DNA from 3 places in the Facivitalis istanbulensis genome. Region 2 is predicted to be linked to each of the others. Evidence: riboswitches for the same ligand, from Rfam matches in the RefSeq annotation. Region 2 holds a riboswitch; each other region holds the start of a gene.

Region 1 (5,677 bases), on a different contig from region 2:
TCGAGCGTCGCGGCGATCTCCGCCGCGCCCCGAAAGCCATGCGCCATCATCCCCGCGATCCAGCGCGGATTGGCGGCACGGGCATGGACGGTGCGCGCGATCTCCTCGGCCAGCGTCCGTGCCTTGGGAGTCGTCGGATCGCGCGTGTCGAGATGATAGAGCGATGCCCCCCCCTCCCCCAGCGCCGCGCGCGCCGCCGCGAAACCGGCCTGATGCGCGGCATAATCGGCGGCGAGCAGCAGGTCGCTTTCGGGCAAGTCATGGACATGGACGAAGGCCTGCGCCCCCGCCACCCGCGCCGCGATCCCCGCCGCATCGCGCCGGTCGCCATCGTCGAGCGCGGTGGCCGACGCCGCCAGCCAGCTTTGCCCGGCCTCGATCCGCGCGGCGTCACCATAACCCGCCTCGGGGTCCAGCCCGATGCCGTAGCGTCCCGGCGCGGGGCCATAGACGCGCGGGGCGGCCTGCCCGACATAGGGGTTCCAGTCCGGCGCCTCGTCGCGCTGGCCGAGCGCGCGCACCGCCTGCCCGAACAGCGCGACCAGATGCGGGAAGGCGTCGCGGAACAGCCCCGATACGCGCAACGTCACATCGACGCGCGGCCGGTCGAAGCGCATCAGCGGCATCACCTCGAACCCCGTCACCTGCTCGGAGCGATGGTCCCACACCGGCTCGACCCCGATCAGGTGCAGGGCCATCGCGAACTCCTCGCCCGCGGTGCGCATCGTCGCCGAACCCCACAGGTCGACGATCAGGGTGCGCAGGTGATCGCCTTCCTCCTGCATATACCGCCGGATCAGTTCCTCGGCCAGCTTGATCCCTTGCGTCTGCGCCGCCCGGCTCGGCACCGCGCGGGGATCGATGGCATAGAGGTTGCGGCCCGTGGGCAGCACGTCGGCGCGCCCTCGATAGGGCGATCCCGACGGTCCCGCCGCGACCCGCCGCCCGTTCAGCCCGGCCAGCAAACCGGCCCGCTCCGCCGCGCCCTGCGCGCCCCGGCCGAAGATGTGCAGCCCCTCGCCGAACTGGCTGTCCTTCACGTCACAGACAAAGGCGTCGATCCGGGCCAGCGGATCGTCCGCCCCCGCCAGCCCCAGCGTCTCGCCCAGCCCGACGCTTTCGGCCTCCTCGGCGACCAGCGCCCGCAGCCGGTCGCGGCGCGCAGGGTCGAGGCCATCGGCATTGGCATATTCGTCGAGCAGCGCCTCCAGCCGCCCCAGCCCCGCACCGCCCTCCGCCCGGACCAGCGCCGGGGGGACATGGCCGATCGTGACGGCTCCCAGCCGCCGCTTCGCCTGCGCCGCCTCGCCCGGATCGTTGACGATGAAGGGATAGAGGACCGGCCAGTCGCGGGTCAGCGCCTCGGGCCAGCAGCTATCGGACAAAGCGACGGCCTTGCCCGGCAGCCACTCCAGCGTGCCATGCGCGCCGACATGGACCAGCGCATCGATCCCCTGCGCGCGCAGCCAGAGATAGAAGGCGACGTAGCTGTGGCGCGGACAACGCGAGAGGTCGTGATACGCCTCCGCCCGCGCTTCGCGCCGTCCGCGTTCGGGTTGTAGCGCAACGATCGCCTTGCCGAGCGCGATGGCGGGAAAATGGAAAGCGTCGCCCTCGACCAGCGGATCGTCCCCGACCGCACCCCAGCTTTCGACGAGATCGGCGCGCAAGGCTTCGGGCAGCGTGGCCAGGGCATCGTGATAGGCGGACAGCGGCCATGCGATCCGGTTGTGGATCAGCACCTCGGGCAGACCGGCCTGTGCCTGCACATCGTACCCCGCCGTGCGCAGATCATCGAGAATCGCCTCCGTCGAGGCAAAGCCGTCCAGCCCCACGGCATGCGCCGCCTGCCAGTCCTTGCCCGGATAGGTGGAGAGCAGGATCGCCAGCCGCCGCTCCCCCGCCGGCGTCGCCGCCAGCTTCGCCCAGCCCGCGACCCGATCGGCAACCGCCGCGATCCGGTCCGGCTCGGCGCGGTGGAGGCGCAGGCCATGGTCGAAATCGGGATCGCGCGGCCCCGCCTGCTTGAAGCTGACCACGCCTGCGAACAGCCGTCCGTCGATCTCGGGCAGCACGACATGCATGGCCAGGTCGGCGGGCGACAAGCCCCGTGCCGCGCCCGCCCAGCCTTCGCGATCGCTGGTGGCCAGGGCGATCTGAAACACCGGCACGCCCGCGCCGTCGAGCGGGGTGGTGTCGTCCTCGCCCTTCGCGGAGAAGGCGGTGGCGTTGACGATGGCAACCGGGGCCAGCGCCTTTACCCAGCGCGCGATCCATGGTCCCGCCCCCTCGGCCTTGAGCGAGGGGACGAACAGCGTGACCGGATCGAATCCCCGCTCGACCAGCGCAGCGTGCAGCGCGGCGATCGGCTCCAGATCGGCGGCAACCAGATAGGCGCGGTAGAAGACGATCAGCACGCGCGGCTGCCCGACCGTCAGCATCGCCGCCGCCGGGCACCCCGGCCCCTCCGCCGACCAGCCGCCAACGGGGGCCACCGACCAGCCGCCGTCCCGCGCGACCGGCGTTGCGGACAATGCGGCCAGCGCCATCGCGGCCGCCTGCGCCCCGCCCGCATCGCAGAGCCGGGTCAGCCGTCGCAGCAGCCCATCGTCCACCGTCGACGCCGCCGCCAGCCGCCGGTCCTCACGCCCGTCCGCCGCCAGCACCGCCAGCGCAATGCCCCGCTCGCGCGCCAGCCGCTCGACTTCGCGCAGGCCATAATCCCAATAGGCCGCGCCGCCGATCAGCCGGATCAGGATCGCCTTCGCATGAACCAGGGTCTGCTCGACATAGGTATCGACCGACAGCGGATGGACCAAGGCTGCCAGATTGGCGAGCCGCAACGACCAGCCGAAGCCGGCCGCCCGCCAGCCCGCGGCAAAGGCGCTCAGGTCGCTGTCGGAAAAGGACAGCACCACCACGTCACCGGGGCGCTGCCCCAGATCCTGCGGAACCGCCTGTTCCTCCAGCCCATGGCTCTCGCGAAAGACGAGATGCACGGCGTCAGCCCTTCAGCACGGCCTCGATCGCAGGCCGGTCGATCCGGTCATGCTCGGCGATGACGACCAGATGGGTGCCGCGCGGCTCGCCCGCGCGCCAGGGACGGTCATAGCTGGTCCGCACCCGGCGACCGACCGCCTGCACCAGCAACCGCATCGGCTTGCCCGCGACCGCCGCATAGCCCTTCACGCGCAGGATGTCCTGCTGCTCGGCCAGCGTCTCGATTCGCGCGGCGAGGGCGTCGGGGCTGTCCACCTCGCCCAGCATCACCGAGATGCTGTCGAAATCGTCATGCTCGTGATCGTCCGCGCCGTCATGGTGCGAGGGGCGCGCGGCGAGGTCGTCCTCGGCGGCGGCCTCCAAGCCTAGCACGATCCCGGCGGAGACGATGCCGTCCACCGCCTCGACCATCGGCAGCGGGCGCGGGGCTTCGGCGGCGATGATCGCGCGCGCCTTGGCGACACCCTCCGGCCCCGCCAGATCGGCCTTGGTCAGCAGGACGAGGTCGGCACAGGCAAGCTGGTCCTCGAACACCTCGGACAGCGGGGTTTCATGGTCGAGGCTGGGATCGGCGGCGCGCTGCGCCTCGACCGCGTCCAGATCGGGGGCGAAGCGGCCCGCCGCCACCGCCTCCGCATCGGCCAGCGCCACCACGCCGTCGACCGTGATGCGCGAGCGGATCGCGGGCCAGTCGAACGCCTTGAGCAGCGGCTTGGGCAGCGCCAGGCCCGATGTCTCGATCAGGATATGATCGGGGCGCGGCTCCATCGCCAGCAGCTTTTCGACCGTCGGGATGAAGTCGTCGGCGACGGTGCAGCAGATGCAGCCATTGGCCAGCTCGACGATATTCTCCGCCGGACAGTCGGGGATCGCGCAGGACTGGAGGATATCGCCATCGACGCCCAGCGTGCCGAACTCGTTGACGACGACGGCGAGGCGACGCCCGCCGGCATTGCGGATCAGATGGCTGATGAGCGTCGTCTTCCCCGCGCCCAGAAAGCCGGTGACGATGGTAACGGGCACCTTGGACAGATCGCGCAAAACAAGTCTCCGACGCGCCGGACGAGCGAGAGCGACATCGGGCGGATCGCCGGTCGGGAAAGCGGACGGGCGCGGTCAAATGCGTCCACCTCATGCCCGGCGACCGATGCGGTCCCGACCGCATGGCTTCGTCGCTCTCCGACGGAGAACCGTGCCCCGGCCACCCCCTGGGCCCAGGCAAGAGCGACCATGACGCCGGCAGGTCTCCTGGCTCGCGGGTCGAAGCGAAAGGATGCGGCCTTCCCGGATCGCTCCAGTGGCTGTCCCTCTTGCTGGGACCGGCATCGCTCGCTCACCGCTTACAGTTGCAGGGACAGCCGGGGATTTCCACCCCATTCCCGTTTCAAAGCCCCAGAGGGCACCGGCGCGATCTTCGCGACCTTTCGGCCGCGATGCGCGGCATTTATCCCGCTCCGCCGGGCTTGGCAATTCGTGCTTCCATCGCCGCGAAGCCACGCCAGCGATACAGGAGGAAGCTCGCGCCCCAGCACAGGACGAACAGGCCGACGATCGCGAAGCCCAGCACGTTGAAATGCTCCGACAGCGCACCGGCATAGCGAAACGGCGCGGCGGTCCAGCCAAAGCGATCGGCGAGCAGCGCGGCGGCCTGAATCCCCCCGATGACCAGCGCGACCAATGCGGAAACCAGCGTGATCGTCATGTTGTAGTAGAGCTTTCGCAGCGGGTGGACGAACGCCCATTCATAGGCGCCCAGCATCACCAGCCCATCGGCGGTGTCGATCAGCGCCATGCCCACGGCAAACAGCACCGGAAAGACCAGGATCGCCCCCAGCGACACGCCGTCCGCCGCATGCGCGCCCGACAGGCCCAGGATCGCCACCTCGGTCGCGGTGTCGAAGCCCAGCCCGAACAGAAAGCCGAGCGGGGCCATGTGCCAGCTCCGCCGGATCAGCCGGAACAGCGGGCGGAACAGCCGCGACAGCGGCCCCTGCCCCGAAAACATCATGGCGGCATCGTCCTCCGCCATCGGCTCGCCCCGCGCGACCCGGCGGAAACGGGTCCAGACGTCGCGCAGGATAATGAGGTTCATGATCGCGATGGCGAACAGGAAGCTGGCCGAGACGATGGTGGCGATCGTGCCCCCGCTCTGCCCGAACGCCTCGAAATCGGCGAGCGTGCTGGCGGCGAGCGCCACCGTCGTTGCCGCGATCAGGACGATCGCCGAATGGCCGATCGCGAACCACAGGCCGACCGCGACCGGCCGCTGGCCGTCCTGCATCAGCTTGCGGGTGACATTGTCGATCGCCGCGATGTGATCGGCATCGACCGCATGGCGAAGGCCCAGGCTGTAGGCGAGCAGCGCGGTGCTGAGCATCAGGCCGTTGTGCGCAAACTGCGTCAAGGCCCAGATCCAGGCGGCAACATTGGCAAGGATCAGCGCCGTCATCAACAGCGCGACCCGGCGCCGGATCGGACGACGCAACCGGGCAGGCCCGGCGAGAGAAGAGGACATGAGGGAAAGACAACCCACAGCGCCGTTGGCGACAGGAGCCGGATCGCCGCACGATGCGGTCGGAGATGCGGACCGGACGGGCGCACGCCGGACAATATCCCCGATAGGATCGGCTCCAGGTGAACGTCGCTCTTTTGATACATTATATCCAAGCCATGGCCA
Region 2 (5,677 bases):
GCCTATGTCGACGCGGGTGCGGATGCCATCTTCCCGGAAGGACTGACCAGCCGCGAGATGTTCGAGGCGTTCGCCGCCGCGATGCCCGGCGTGCCGCTGCTGGCGAACATGACCGAGTTCGGCAAGACCCCGTTCTTCACCGCCGATGCGTTCGAGGCGATGGGCTACAAGATGGTGATCTGGCCGGTATCCTCGCTACGCGTGGCGAACAAGGCGCAGGCCGAACTGTACGCGGCGATCCGACGCGACGGCGGTACGCACAACATGGTCGAGCGGATGCAGACGCGGGCCGAACTATACGACGTGATCGGGCTGCACGATTATGAGGCGCTGGATGCCTCGATCGTCCGGACGATCGTTCCCGACGCGTTGCCAAGGCCCTGATGGAACGGGGGAGTGCGGGTGCCGTGACGGACATTCGCACTCCCCGATCGCGCGGTTCTGCCCGGTGGGTCAGGCCGCCAGTTCGCCGCGGACGATCGCTGCCCCGGCGGCCAGGGCCTCCAGCTTGCCGCGCGCGACGGCGCGGGGGAGGGGGGCCATGCCGCAGTTGGTGGCGGGATAGAGCTTGTCGGCATCGACGTACCGCAGCGCCTGGCGCAGCGTGTCGGCGACCTGCTCCGGCGTCTCGACGATGCTGGTGGCCACGTCGATCGCGCCGACCATCACCTTCTTGCCGCGAATGAGTTCGATCAGATCCATCGGAACGCGGGAATTCTGGCATTCGAGCGAGATGATATCGATGCTGGACTTTCGCAGCCTGGGGAAGGTCTGCTCATAGTGCCGCCATTCGGCGCCGAGCGTCTTCTTCCAGTCGGTGTTGGCCTTGATGCCATAGCCATAGCAGATGTGCACGGCGGTTTCGGCCCGGAGCCCTTCGGCCGCTTTTTCCAGCGTCGCGATTCCCCAGTCGTTGGCCTCGTCGAAGAAGACGTTGAATGCGGGCTCGTCGAACTGGATGATGTCGACGCCGACGGCTTCCAATTCCCGGGCTTCCTCATTCAGGATCCTGGCGAATTCCCAGGCCAGCTTCTCGCGGCTCCGGTAATGGGCGTCGTAGAGCGTATCGATCATCGTCATCGGGCCGGGCAGGGTCCATTTGATCGGCTGATCGGTCTGCGCGCGCAGGAAGCGGGCATCCTCGACAAAGACCGGGCGCGGACGCGCGACGGCACCGACGACCGTCGGGACGCTGGCATCATAGCGGTTGCGGATGCGTACTGTCTCGCGCTTCGCGAAATCGACGCCGCTCAGATGCTCGATGAACGTGGTGACGAAATGCTGGCGTGTCTGTTCGCCGTCGCCGATGATCGTGATGCTGGCCTGCCGTTGATCGTCCACCGCCAGGCGCAGCGCGTCCTGCTTGCCCGCGACCAGTTCTTCGCCGTCCAGTTTCCAGGGCGACCAGAGCGTTTCGGGTTGGGCGAGCCAGGACGGCTTTGGCAGGCTGCCCGTGGTCGTCGTCGGCAACAATATCGTCATGATGCAATACCTTGTGTCGTTCGTGCAGATCAGAGGCCGCAGGTCGCGGACCAGCGTTCGAGCATCGCGCCATGCGGCCTGATGAAATGCGCCTCGGCAAATTTCCCCTGCGCGACGGCCAGCCTGCTGCGCTCCTCGCGATCATAGACGATGCGGGTCAGGGAATGGTCCTGATAGTTCAGGCTGGGCCGGTAATGCGCGCTGGCGACCGAATTGGCATTGTATATTTCGGGCCGGTAGATCTTCTGGAAGGTTTCCATCGTGCTGATCGTGCTGGCCAGCTCGATATTGCTATAGTCGTTGAGCAGGTCGCCGATATGGTAGAAGGCCAGGGGCGCAACGCTGTACGGCGGCATGAAATACCGCACCGTCATTCCCATCTTCTCGAAATACTGGTCGGTGCGCGAGAATCTGTCGTTCCTGTACTCGACGCCAAGAATGGGATGGATGTTCGCCGTCCGGTGATAGGTCTCTTTGCTCGATACGCTCAGGCAGATGACCGGGGGCTTTCTGAAATGATCCTGATAGGCGCTGGATTGCAGGAAATGCTTGAACAGATTGCCGTGCAGGTCGCCGAAGCGGTCCGGCGTCCCGCCATCGCCGCCCAGCGCGAGATGGTTCGGCAGCAGGATGCTGAAATCATAATCCCGGACATAGGATGAGAAGTTGTTGCCGACGATCCCGTCGATGCGTTCGCCGTTGCTCCGGTCGATGATGCCCGTGTGCAGGATTTCGATCAGCGGAAAGGATTCGCCCCGTTCGTCGGCGCCGACCCTGATCGCGGCGGAGATGATCCGGAGTTCGACCGTATAGCGATCCCCGGCGGGATTGTCCCAAGGGATCAGTGTGTTGAAGCGGTGGTCGATCATCGCCAACGTCGCCCGAAGATTGTCCTGGCGGCATTCTCCACGGGCCAGATTGGCGAAATTGGTCGTGATGCGCGTGCTGTCGGCGGGACGATAATCCTCGTCGAACGGGATGCTGTGTATCGTGAATGTGAACCCGCTATTCGTCATGACTCACCTGCTTTTGAGGGCAGGGGGCAAGGAAGAGCGCGCAAGGCGTGGACAGGCCCGGAGGGCGTTCGCCCCGGTCCTTGCGTCAAGCGCGATCCACCGGAGGAACCCCCGTCCGAGGAACGTTATGGCGTCGGAGGCAGGTCTCCTGGCTCACGGGTCAACGCGGTGGCTCCGGCCTTCCCGGGCCTCTTGCAAAGCCCCGTGACACGAAATGGAACCGCCGCTCGCCGCTTACAGTTGCGGGGGCAGCGCCGGATTCTGCCCCGAAGGACACCACCGGCTTCCCGTCTTAGCCCCATCGCCATGCCTGGGATGGGGAACCTCGACAAGGCTGGTTCAACACCATCCCGGCCTTGCTGTCAATAAGGATATAAAGATATCTTTATATCCTTATTTGTTGTGTGAGAGGCGCGGCCATCACCGTGCGTGCGTGGCGGTTCCGGCGGAGGATATGCGCCCGCAGCGATTGTCATCCGGCCTTCACGATGCGCCCGTAGAGCGGCCGCCGACACGACTGGTCGGGGAGGGGTAGGTGAGCAGCGCAAAATATCCCGGCTCCACCGCCCATTTCCCGGTGTCCGATCTGGCATCGTCGGTGGCCTGTCCCGATGCCGCGTTGATGCGTGCGCTGCGCAGCTTCATCCACGGACGGGTCGATCAGCACGCCGATGGCGAGGATATCGCGCAGGAAACGCTGCTGCGCCTGCTGGGCTATCCGGCGGCGCGGATCGACAATCTGAAGGCATTGTGTTTCGCGATCGCGCGCAATCTGCTGCTCGACCATCACCGCACCGCCAGCCGGAGGGCACCGGCGGAACTTAATGACGACATGGTCTGTCCGCAGCCGACGGCCGACCATGTCCTGGCATTTCGCCGGGCGGTGGCGATCCTGGCCCAGGCGCTGGACCGGATGCCGCCATTGCGGCGCGAGATCTTCCTGCGAAAGCGGGTCGACGGCGTCAGCACGGCCGATATCGCGCACAGTCTCGACATGAGCGTGGCGGCGGTCGAAAAGCATGTCGTCCGCGCGCTGAACGATCTGCGCACGGCCATGGCGAAGCGTGGCTTCACCATGGACGGTGGCGCATGACTCCCCGGAACGACGCGGCGGGGCGCGAGCCGATGCCGGTCGACGAGTCCGTTTTCTCCAACGCGCTGCATGAGGCGGCGGCGCGCTGCGTCCGCCTGTCCGACGAGCAGGTGCGCGCGCTGCGGCGGCGCCGACGCGGTGTCGCGGCGGGCGGCGGGACGATACTGGCCGTCGCCGCGCTGTTGCTTATGACCCGCGAAGGACCGTCGCCGACGCCCGTAGCGCCCGGGTCATGGGCGCGCACCCTGGCGACCCGCGCGGGCGAGAAAGCCGCGGTGACGCTGGCGGATGGCTCCTCGGTCAGGCTGGACGGGGCGACGCGGGTCCGCATCGTCTATTCCGCCGGCGGACGCAGCGCCCGGCTCCTCGCCGGCCAGGCTTTTTTCGACGTGCGGCACGATCCCTCCCGCCCGTTCGTCGTCCATGCGGGCGGGGCGGACGCGCGGGTGCTCGGTACCGCCTTCGACCTCGGCATGACCCGGCGGCAGGTTTCGCTGGCGGTCTATCGCGGCGCGGTGGGCTTCGACCCCGCCGGATCGCCGCGCGGCGTCGTGGTCCCGGCGGGGTATCGCAGCAATATGCGCAACGGTGTCCCGGAGCGGCCGGTGCGGTTCGATCCGTCGCTGCCCGACTGGCGGGAGGGATGGATCGATACCGCCGGGATGCGGCTCGACGATCTGGTCGAGGTGCTGCGCCGCGAGGGCGATACCCGCGTCGTCATGCCCGGCGAGCCGCTCGCGTCGATGCAGGTCTTCGGGCGCTTCCGTACCGATCGCCCCCAGCAACTGCTGCGCGCCATCGGCGCGGAACTCGGATTCAGGGTGGTCGAGGAGCCGGACGGGATAACGCTGAAGCCCATGCGCTGAACGGCGCTGGTCGCTAAAAAACATTGTCCGGATCGTGCCCGCTGATCCGTCTTCCGCTTGGTGGCGCGCCGATGCGCCGGATTGGGGGACGATCACGATGAAGCGGTTTGGTGGAGCATCTGTATACATCCTGGCGGCGGCGACCTGCGTCGCGCCGGCCGTGGCACAGGGGCAGCCCGCGGGCCCTGCGGCGGGCACTTTTGCTTTCGCGATACCGGCGGGTAGCCTCGCCTCGGCGCTGTCGACCTATTCGAACGTCACGGGCATCCAGGTCGTCGCCTCGCCCGCGCTGATCGGGCAGCGGCAGACACAGGGCGTGACCGGCCGGTATACGCCGCGCGCCGCGCTCGCCGTCCTGCTGCGCGGCACCCGCCTGCGGCCGGTCATGACCGATGGCGTTCTCATCCTGCGGGCCGATGGCGCGGGGCCGCGCCCGCCCGCCGCCCGTGTCGCCGCCGCACCCGTATTCGCGCTGGCCATCGGCGCGGGTGAGCGCGATCCGCTGGGCCATGACGGCGACATCGTCGTCACCGGCTATCGCAGCAGCCTGACGGCGGCACAGGATCTCAAGCGGCGCGCGGTCGGCGCGGAGGACGACATCCTCGCCTCCGACATCGCGGCCTTTCCCGACCTGAACCTCGCCGAATCGCTCCAGCGTGTCCCCGGCATCACGATCACGCGCGATTCGGGCGAGGGCCGCCAGATCGCGTTGCGCGGCCTGGGCGCGGATTTCACGCGGACCCAGCTCAACGGCATGGAGGTGCTGGGCAACACCGCCTCGGGCATGGACAATCGTGGCGGGGTCAGCCGGTCGCGTGCGTTCGACTATAGCCTGTTCGCATCCGAGTTGTTCAACCGCGTCGCCGTGCAGAAATCCTATGCCGCCGAACAGGATGAGGGCGGCATCGCGGGCACCGTCCAACTCACCACGGCCAAGCCGTTCGACTATCAGGGGCCGAAATTCGTCATCTCGGCCAAGGGGCAGACCAACGGCAATACCAACGGCGTCACGCCCCGCCTGGTCGGCCTGGCCTCGATGCGGCAGGGTGATTTCGGGGCGCTCATCTCGCTGGCGTACAGCCAGATTCACAACAATGAATATGGCTATCGCAACTGGGGCTGGGGGCTGACCAAATATGCGGCCGCCAATATCGGGCCCGATATCGACGATGCCACGCGCGGCAAGCTGCTGGCCGGGGTCTGGCAGCCTACCGCGCAAT
Region 3 (5,677 bases), on a different contig from region 2:
TACGGACCCTTCTTCATCCGCATGGCCTGGCACAGCGCGGGGACCTATCGCGCGGGCGACGGCCGGGGCGGTTCGGACGGTGGCGAGCAGCGGTTCGATCCGCTGAATAGCTGGCCCGACAATGTCAGCCTGGACAAGGCGCGGCGACTCGTGTGGCCGATCAAGCAGAAATATGGCCGCAAGCTGAGCTGGGGCGACCTGATGGTCCTCAGCGGCAATGTCGCGCTGGAGGATATGGGCTTCAAGACGGTCGGCTTCGCCGGCGGTCGTGTCGACGCATGGCAGCCGGATGTCGTCTTCTGGGGCCCTGAGCTCAAGATGATGGGCAGCGAGCGCACCAATCCGGACGGGACGCTCAAGGGGCCGCTGGCCGCTACCACCATGGGCCTCATCTATGTCAACCCGGAAGGACCGGGCGGCAATCACGATCCGATCGGCGCTGCCGCCGATATCCGTCGCGCCTTTGGCAACATGGCGATGGACGACGAGGAGACGCTGGCGCTGATCGCGGGCGGGCATACTTTCGGCAAGGCGCATGGCGCGCATCCCGCGGACAAGTGTCTGGGGGCCGCGCCGACGGTCGGCGCGATCGAGCAGCAGGGCCTGGGCTGGGCCAACAAGTGCGGCAAGGGCAATGCCGAGGACACGATCACCTCGGGCCTGGAAGGCGCCTGGTCGGCGGAGCCGACCAAGTTCACCACCCAGTATATCGACAATCTGCTCAATTATGACTGGGTGAAGGTCAAGAGCCCGGCGGGCGCGACCCAGTGGGTTCCGCCGGGCGGTGCCGCCGCGAATCTGGTGCCCGACGCGCATGTGCCGGGCCTGCGTCACGCGCCGATCATGTTCACCACCGACATCGCGCTGAAGGACGATCCCGGCTTCCACAAGATCCTGGTCAGCTGGCAGAAGAATCCCGAGCTGTTCAGCAAGGCCTTCGCCCGCGCCTGGTTCAAGCTGACCCATCGCGATCTCGGCCCGCGCGCCCGCTATCTGGGCAATGAGGTGCCGAGCGAGACCTATAAGTGGCAGGATCCGCTGCCCGCCGCGAGCTTCGCGCCGATCGGCGAGGAGGATCAGGCCCGGTTGAAGACGATGGTCCTGGGCTCGGGCCTGTCGGGTCCGGCGCTGATCCGTGCCGCCTGGGCGTCGGCCTCGACCTTCCGCAGCACCGATATGCGCGGTGGGGCGAATGGCGCGCGGGTGCGGCTCGATCCGCAGCAGGGCTGGGCGGTCAACGATCCGGCCGAGCTGAAGATGGTGCTCGCCAAGCTGGACGCGGTCCGCCAGGACTTCGCGAAGAGCGGGCGGCAGGTGTCGATGGCCGACCTGATCGTGCTGGGCGGCAATGCGGCGGTCGAGCAGGCGGCGCAGCGCGGCGGCATGGCCGTGCACATCCCGTTCCGGCCCGGTCGCGTCGACGCGGTGCAGGCGCAGACGGATGTCGCGTCCTTCGCGCGTCTGGAGCCGGTCGCCGATGGCTTCCGTAACTATTACGGACCCAAGGCGGAGGTCAGCGGCCCCGTGGCGTTGGTCGACAAGGCCGATTCGCTCGACCTGACCGTGCCCGAGATGACCGTGCTGGTCGGCGGGATGCGCGTGCTCGGCGCGAACAGCGGCGGGTCGAAGAATGGCGTGCTGACCACCCGGCCGGGAACGCTCAGCAACGATTTCTTCGTCAATCTGCTGACGATGGATACGGTGTGGAGCAAGGCGGCGACGCCGGGCCTGTATGAGGGCAAGGATCGCGCGACGGGGGCGGCCCGCTGGACCGCGACGCCGGTCGACCTGATCTTCGGTTCCAATTCCGAACTGCGCGCGGTGGCGGAGGTCTATGCCTCCGACGACGCCAAGCAGAAGTTCGTGACCGATTTCGTCGCCGCCTGGACGAAGGTGATGAACGCGGATCGCTTCTGATCCCGGACGGCCCGGCGGGTCCATCCCGCCGGGCCGTGACGGGGATGTCAGCGTCGCCGTGACGTCGTTCGCGACCGGGTCGCCTCCGTTCGGGGCGGCTCGGTCGATTCCACCAGTTCGACGACCTCGAACGCATAGCCCGCCCAACCGCGCTGGCGCACCGCCTCGGCCATGGCGGCATCCTTGCTACCCGCGTCCTTGCGCGACTTGGCATGGCCCCAGAACACCTCGGTGCGTCCATCGCCCAGGTCGGCGACGATCCGCCAATAATGGGTGAAGGGCGCGGCGGTCGGGCCGATCGTCTTCACATAGCCGTCCGCCATGGTCGCGGTCAGGTAGCGGGTCTTGCGTGCCATGCCCGCTGATAGCGCGAAACCGCGCGGTGCGGCATCGCCTTGACGGCCCCGCGCAAATCTTTCAGTCAGTTCGCGGCCGGAATATTCCGGCCATGATCGCGCCGGTTCTCCCCATAAAGGAGATGAAATGGGAACGCGGTGAGGGGAGGCGACTTCCCGAATCCGGGGCTGTCCCTGCAACTGTAAGCGGTGAGCGGATGAACGGGGGACGGTGAATGCCGTCCCGGCCACTGGCGCAAGCTGGGAAGGCGTTCAGCCCGTGTCGACCCGTGAGCCAGGAGACCTGCCGGCGTCAGGTCGCTCATGCCCGGCCCAGGGGGTGGTCGAGGCTAGGTCTTTTCCGACGAGCGACGCCCAAGGTGGCGGAGGCGCATGGGGGGCCATGGCGAGTGCGGAAAATCGCGTCGATCGTGCGCATGGCACCCGGCTGTCCGGCGACGGACGGAAGGCACTCGGCTTGTTCGCGACAAGACGCTATAGGCATTAAAATGATATATCATAACATTATCAGCGCGGTTCCGTTGAGGCTGTGCGGAGGACTTGCGCTGGCGCTGGGCGCCGGCGTGCCGGGGACGGCAGCGGTGGCGGTCCAGCCGCACGATGATCGCGCGGGCGAGACGCAGCGCGCGGAGAGCGGTCAGGGCGACGGCACGATCCTGGTGATCGGCGCGCGTGAGAAGCAGGCGATGGACCAGCCCAATGCGACCGCCAGCCGCCTGGGGCTGACCCCGCTGGAAACGCCCGCCAGCATCGCGTCGCTCGACGGAGCGATGATCCGCGCGCGTGGCGACCAGTCGATCGTCGAGGCGACGACCCGCGCCCCGGGCCTGTCGAGCGTCGCCAATCCGGGCAATGGCGGCACCGCGCTGGCGGCGCGCGGCTTTTCCGGCCAGGGGTCGGTGCTGCAACTGATCGACGGGGTGCGACTGTTCCCGGCGGCGGGAACGATCACCTTCCCGACCGATCCGTGGATGATCGAGCGGATCGACGTGCTGAGCGGTCCGGCGTCGGTGCTGTACGGCCAGGGCGCGCTGGGCGGCGCGGTCAATGTCGTGATGCGCAAGCCCGACACGGAGCGTATCGAAGGGCAGGCCGAGATCGGCTATGGCGCGCAGGACAGTTTCCGCGCGGCGGCGGGCATCGGCGGTCCGGCGAGCGAAAGCCTGGCCTATCGGTTCGACGCCAGTTACCGGCGGTCGGACGGCTATGTCGACCGGGGCGGTTCGCGCAGCTTCGCCCTGTCGGGCACGCTGCGCTGGACCCCGGACCCCACATTGGTGGTGACGCTGCGAGGCGATCATGGCAACCAGCGGCCGACCGGCTCTTTCGGTACACCCTTGATCGACGGCCGGCTGGACCTGCGGGTGCGCGACCGGAACTATAATGTCGAGGATGCGCGGATGCGCTTCGTCGACGATCGCGCCTCGCTCCAGATCGACTGGACGCCGAGCAGCGCGATCAGCGTGTCCAACCTGGCCTATTACCTGACCAGCGATCGCTTCTGGCGCAATCTGGAAAGCTATTGCTGGGTCGCGCGGACCGGACAGTGCGCGGACGGGTCGGCGGGGACGCCCGGCACGGTCCGGCGGAGCAGCAATTACGGCATTCGCCACGACCAGCAGCAATGGGGCGATCAGGCGAGCGTGACGTGGCGCAGCGGTCTGGCACCGGGGATCACCAATGCGCTGGTCCTGGGCATCGACGCCAATCTGGTGCGCTTCACGCATGAGAATGATTTCGGATCGGATGCGCAGGTCGACGCGGTCGATCCCTTCGCCTTCGCGCCCGGCCGTTTCCTGGATACGCAGGGAATCGCGCCGCGTTATCGCACCCGCACCACCGCGCTGGCCGTGTTTGCCGAGGACCGGGTGGCGCTGGGCCGGCACTGGTCGGTGGTCGGCGGTTTCCGCTATGAGGAGGATGAGGTGCGGCGCTGGGCGATCAGCTATCCCGGCGGCACGCGGACCGATCGGTTCGCCTTTGAAAAGACGTTCCGCAACGCGACCTGGCGTGTCGGCACCGTCTATCAGCCGAGCGCGACCCTGTCCTTCTACGGCCAATATGCCACGGGCGTCGATCCGCTCGCGACGCTGACCACCGTGGCGACGGGCCAGGTCTCGTTCGGCAATGCGCGCGGCCATCAGGTCGAGGCGGGGGCCAAATGGCTGTTCCTGAACGGCCATGGCAGCGCGACGCTGGCCGCGTATCGCATCGTCAAGACCGGCCTGCTGGCGCAGCGCACCCTGTCCAGCCCGATCGAGCAGGTCGGCCAGCGATCGGCGCAGGGGATCGAGGCGGCGGTGGCGCTCGACCTGCCGCAGGGTTTCGGCATCGACGCCAACGGCACGGTGCTGGATGCGCGGTTCGATGATTTCCGATCGGGCGGTACGGACTTTACCGGTCGGACTCCACCCAACGTGCCCGAGACGCTGGGCAATCTCTGGCTGCGCTGGGATGCGACGCCGGCGGTGCAGGCGCGTGCCGGGCTGCGCTATGTCGGCCCGCGCTTCTCGGACAATGGCGATGCCTTTCGCATTCCCGGTTATGCGACGGTGGATGCCAGCCTGTCCTATGCGTTGAGCCCGCGTCTGGCCCTCGACCTGCGCCTCTATAATGTGTTCGACAAGGCCTATGCCGTGACCGCCTATGGCGACCAGCAATGGTTGCTGGGACGGCCGCGTTCGCTCGACGTGGCGTTGCGTGCGGGGTTCTGACCGGCGCCGGGGCCGCGCCGTCCTGCGCTACGTCTTCCTGACTCATCGCTGGGCGGGCATCCTGGCGTGCCTGCTCTTCGCCATGTGGTTCGCCTCCGGGCTGGTGATGCTCTACGTTCCTTATCCCGCGCTGCCCGCGGCCCAGATCTGGGCGGGGGCAGCACCGATCGACTGGGCGCGGGTACGCTATCGACCCGAGGGCACGGCACGGCGGATCACGCTGGCGATGCGCGGGGCCGCGCCGGTGTGGTGGGTCGAGGACCGGGATGGCGCGACCCGTATCCTGTCCGCCGAGACGGGCCTTGCGCCCGCGCCGGTCGATTCGGCGCATGCACGGGGCGTCGCCGCCCGCTTCGGTGGCGCGCCCGTCCGCGCGGTCGAGCGGATCGCGGACGACCAATGGACGGTCGCGGGTGGCTTCGACCGGCATCGCCCGCTGTGGAAGGCGAGCCTGGCCGATGCCGCCGCGACCGACCTCTATATCTCCAGCCTGACCGGGCAGCCGGTGCAGCGCACGACGCGCGGGCAGCGTTTCTGGAACTGGCTGGGATCGGTGCCGCACTGGCTCTATCCCACCATCCTGCGCCGCGATCAGTCCGCATGGCGGCAGGTCGTGATCTGGGTCTCCGGCCCATGTATCGCGGTGGCGTTGACCGGACTGTGGATCGGCATCCTGCGTATGCGCCCCGG

The links. A riboswitch is a leader RNA that binds a small molecule or an ion and turns the genes downstream of it on or off. The one in region 2 is predicted to bind cobalamin.
Region 1: another riboswitch for cobalamin. It lies ahead of cobW (cobalamin biosynthesis protein CobW); the one in region 2 lies ahead of RN629_RS11725 (DUF1852 domain-containing protein).
Region 3: another riboswitch for cobalamin. It lies ahead of RN629_RS13235 (TonB-dependent receptor); the one in region 2 lies ahead of RN629_RS11725 (DUF1852 domain-containing protein).

What each region holds. Positions count from the first base shown of each region.
Region 1 is NZ_JAVSCQ010000025.1:48,902-54,578, forward strand. Features, by position in the region: gene cobN (cobaltochelatase subunit CobN) at 1-2,999, opposite strand, end outside; gene cobW (cobalamin biosynthesis protein CobW) at 3,004-4,041, opposite strand; cobalamin riboswitch at 4,222-4,422, opposite strand; gene RN629_RS13845 (HoxN/HupN/NixA family nickel/cobalt transporter) at 4,445-5,515, opposite strand.
Region 2 is NZ_JAVSCQ010000018.1:58,384-64,060, forward strand. Features, by position in the region: gene prpB (methylisocitrate lyase) at 1-384, shown strand, start outside; gene RN629_RS11720 (methionine synthase) at 454-1,482, opposite strand; gene RN629_RS11725 (DUF1852 domain-containing protein) at 1,512-2,498, opposite strand; cobalamin riboswitch at 2,620-2,841, opposite strand; gene RN629_RS11730 (RNA polymerase sigma factor) at 3,034-3,591, shown strand; gene RN629_RS11735 (FecR family protein) at 3,588-4,457, shown strand; gene RN629_RS11740 (TonB-dependent receptor) at 4,555-5,677, shown strand, end outside.
Region 3 is NZ_JAVSCQ010000023.1:52,749-58,425, reverse strand. Features, by position in the region: gene katG (catalase/peroxidase HPI) at 1-1,917, shown strand, start outside; gene RN629_RS13240 (hypothetical protein) at 1,965-2,273, opposite strand; cobalamin riboswitch at 2,359-2,578, shown strand; gene RN629_RS13235 (TonB-dependent receptor) at 2,762-4,987, shown strand; gene RN629_RS13230 (hypothetical protein) at 4,974-5,677, shown strand, end outside.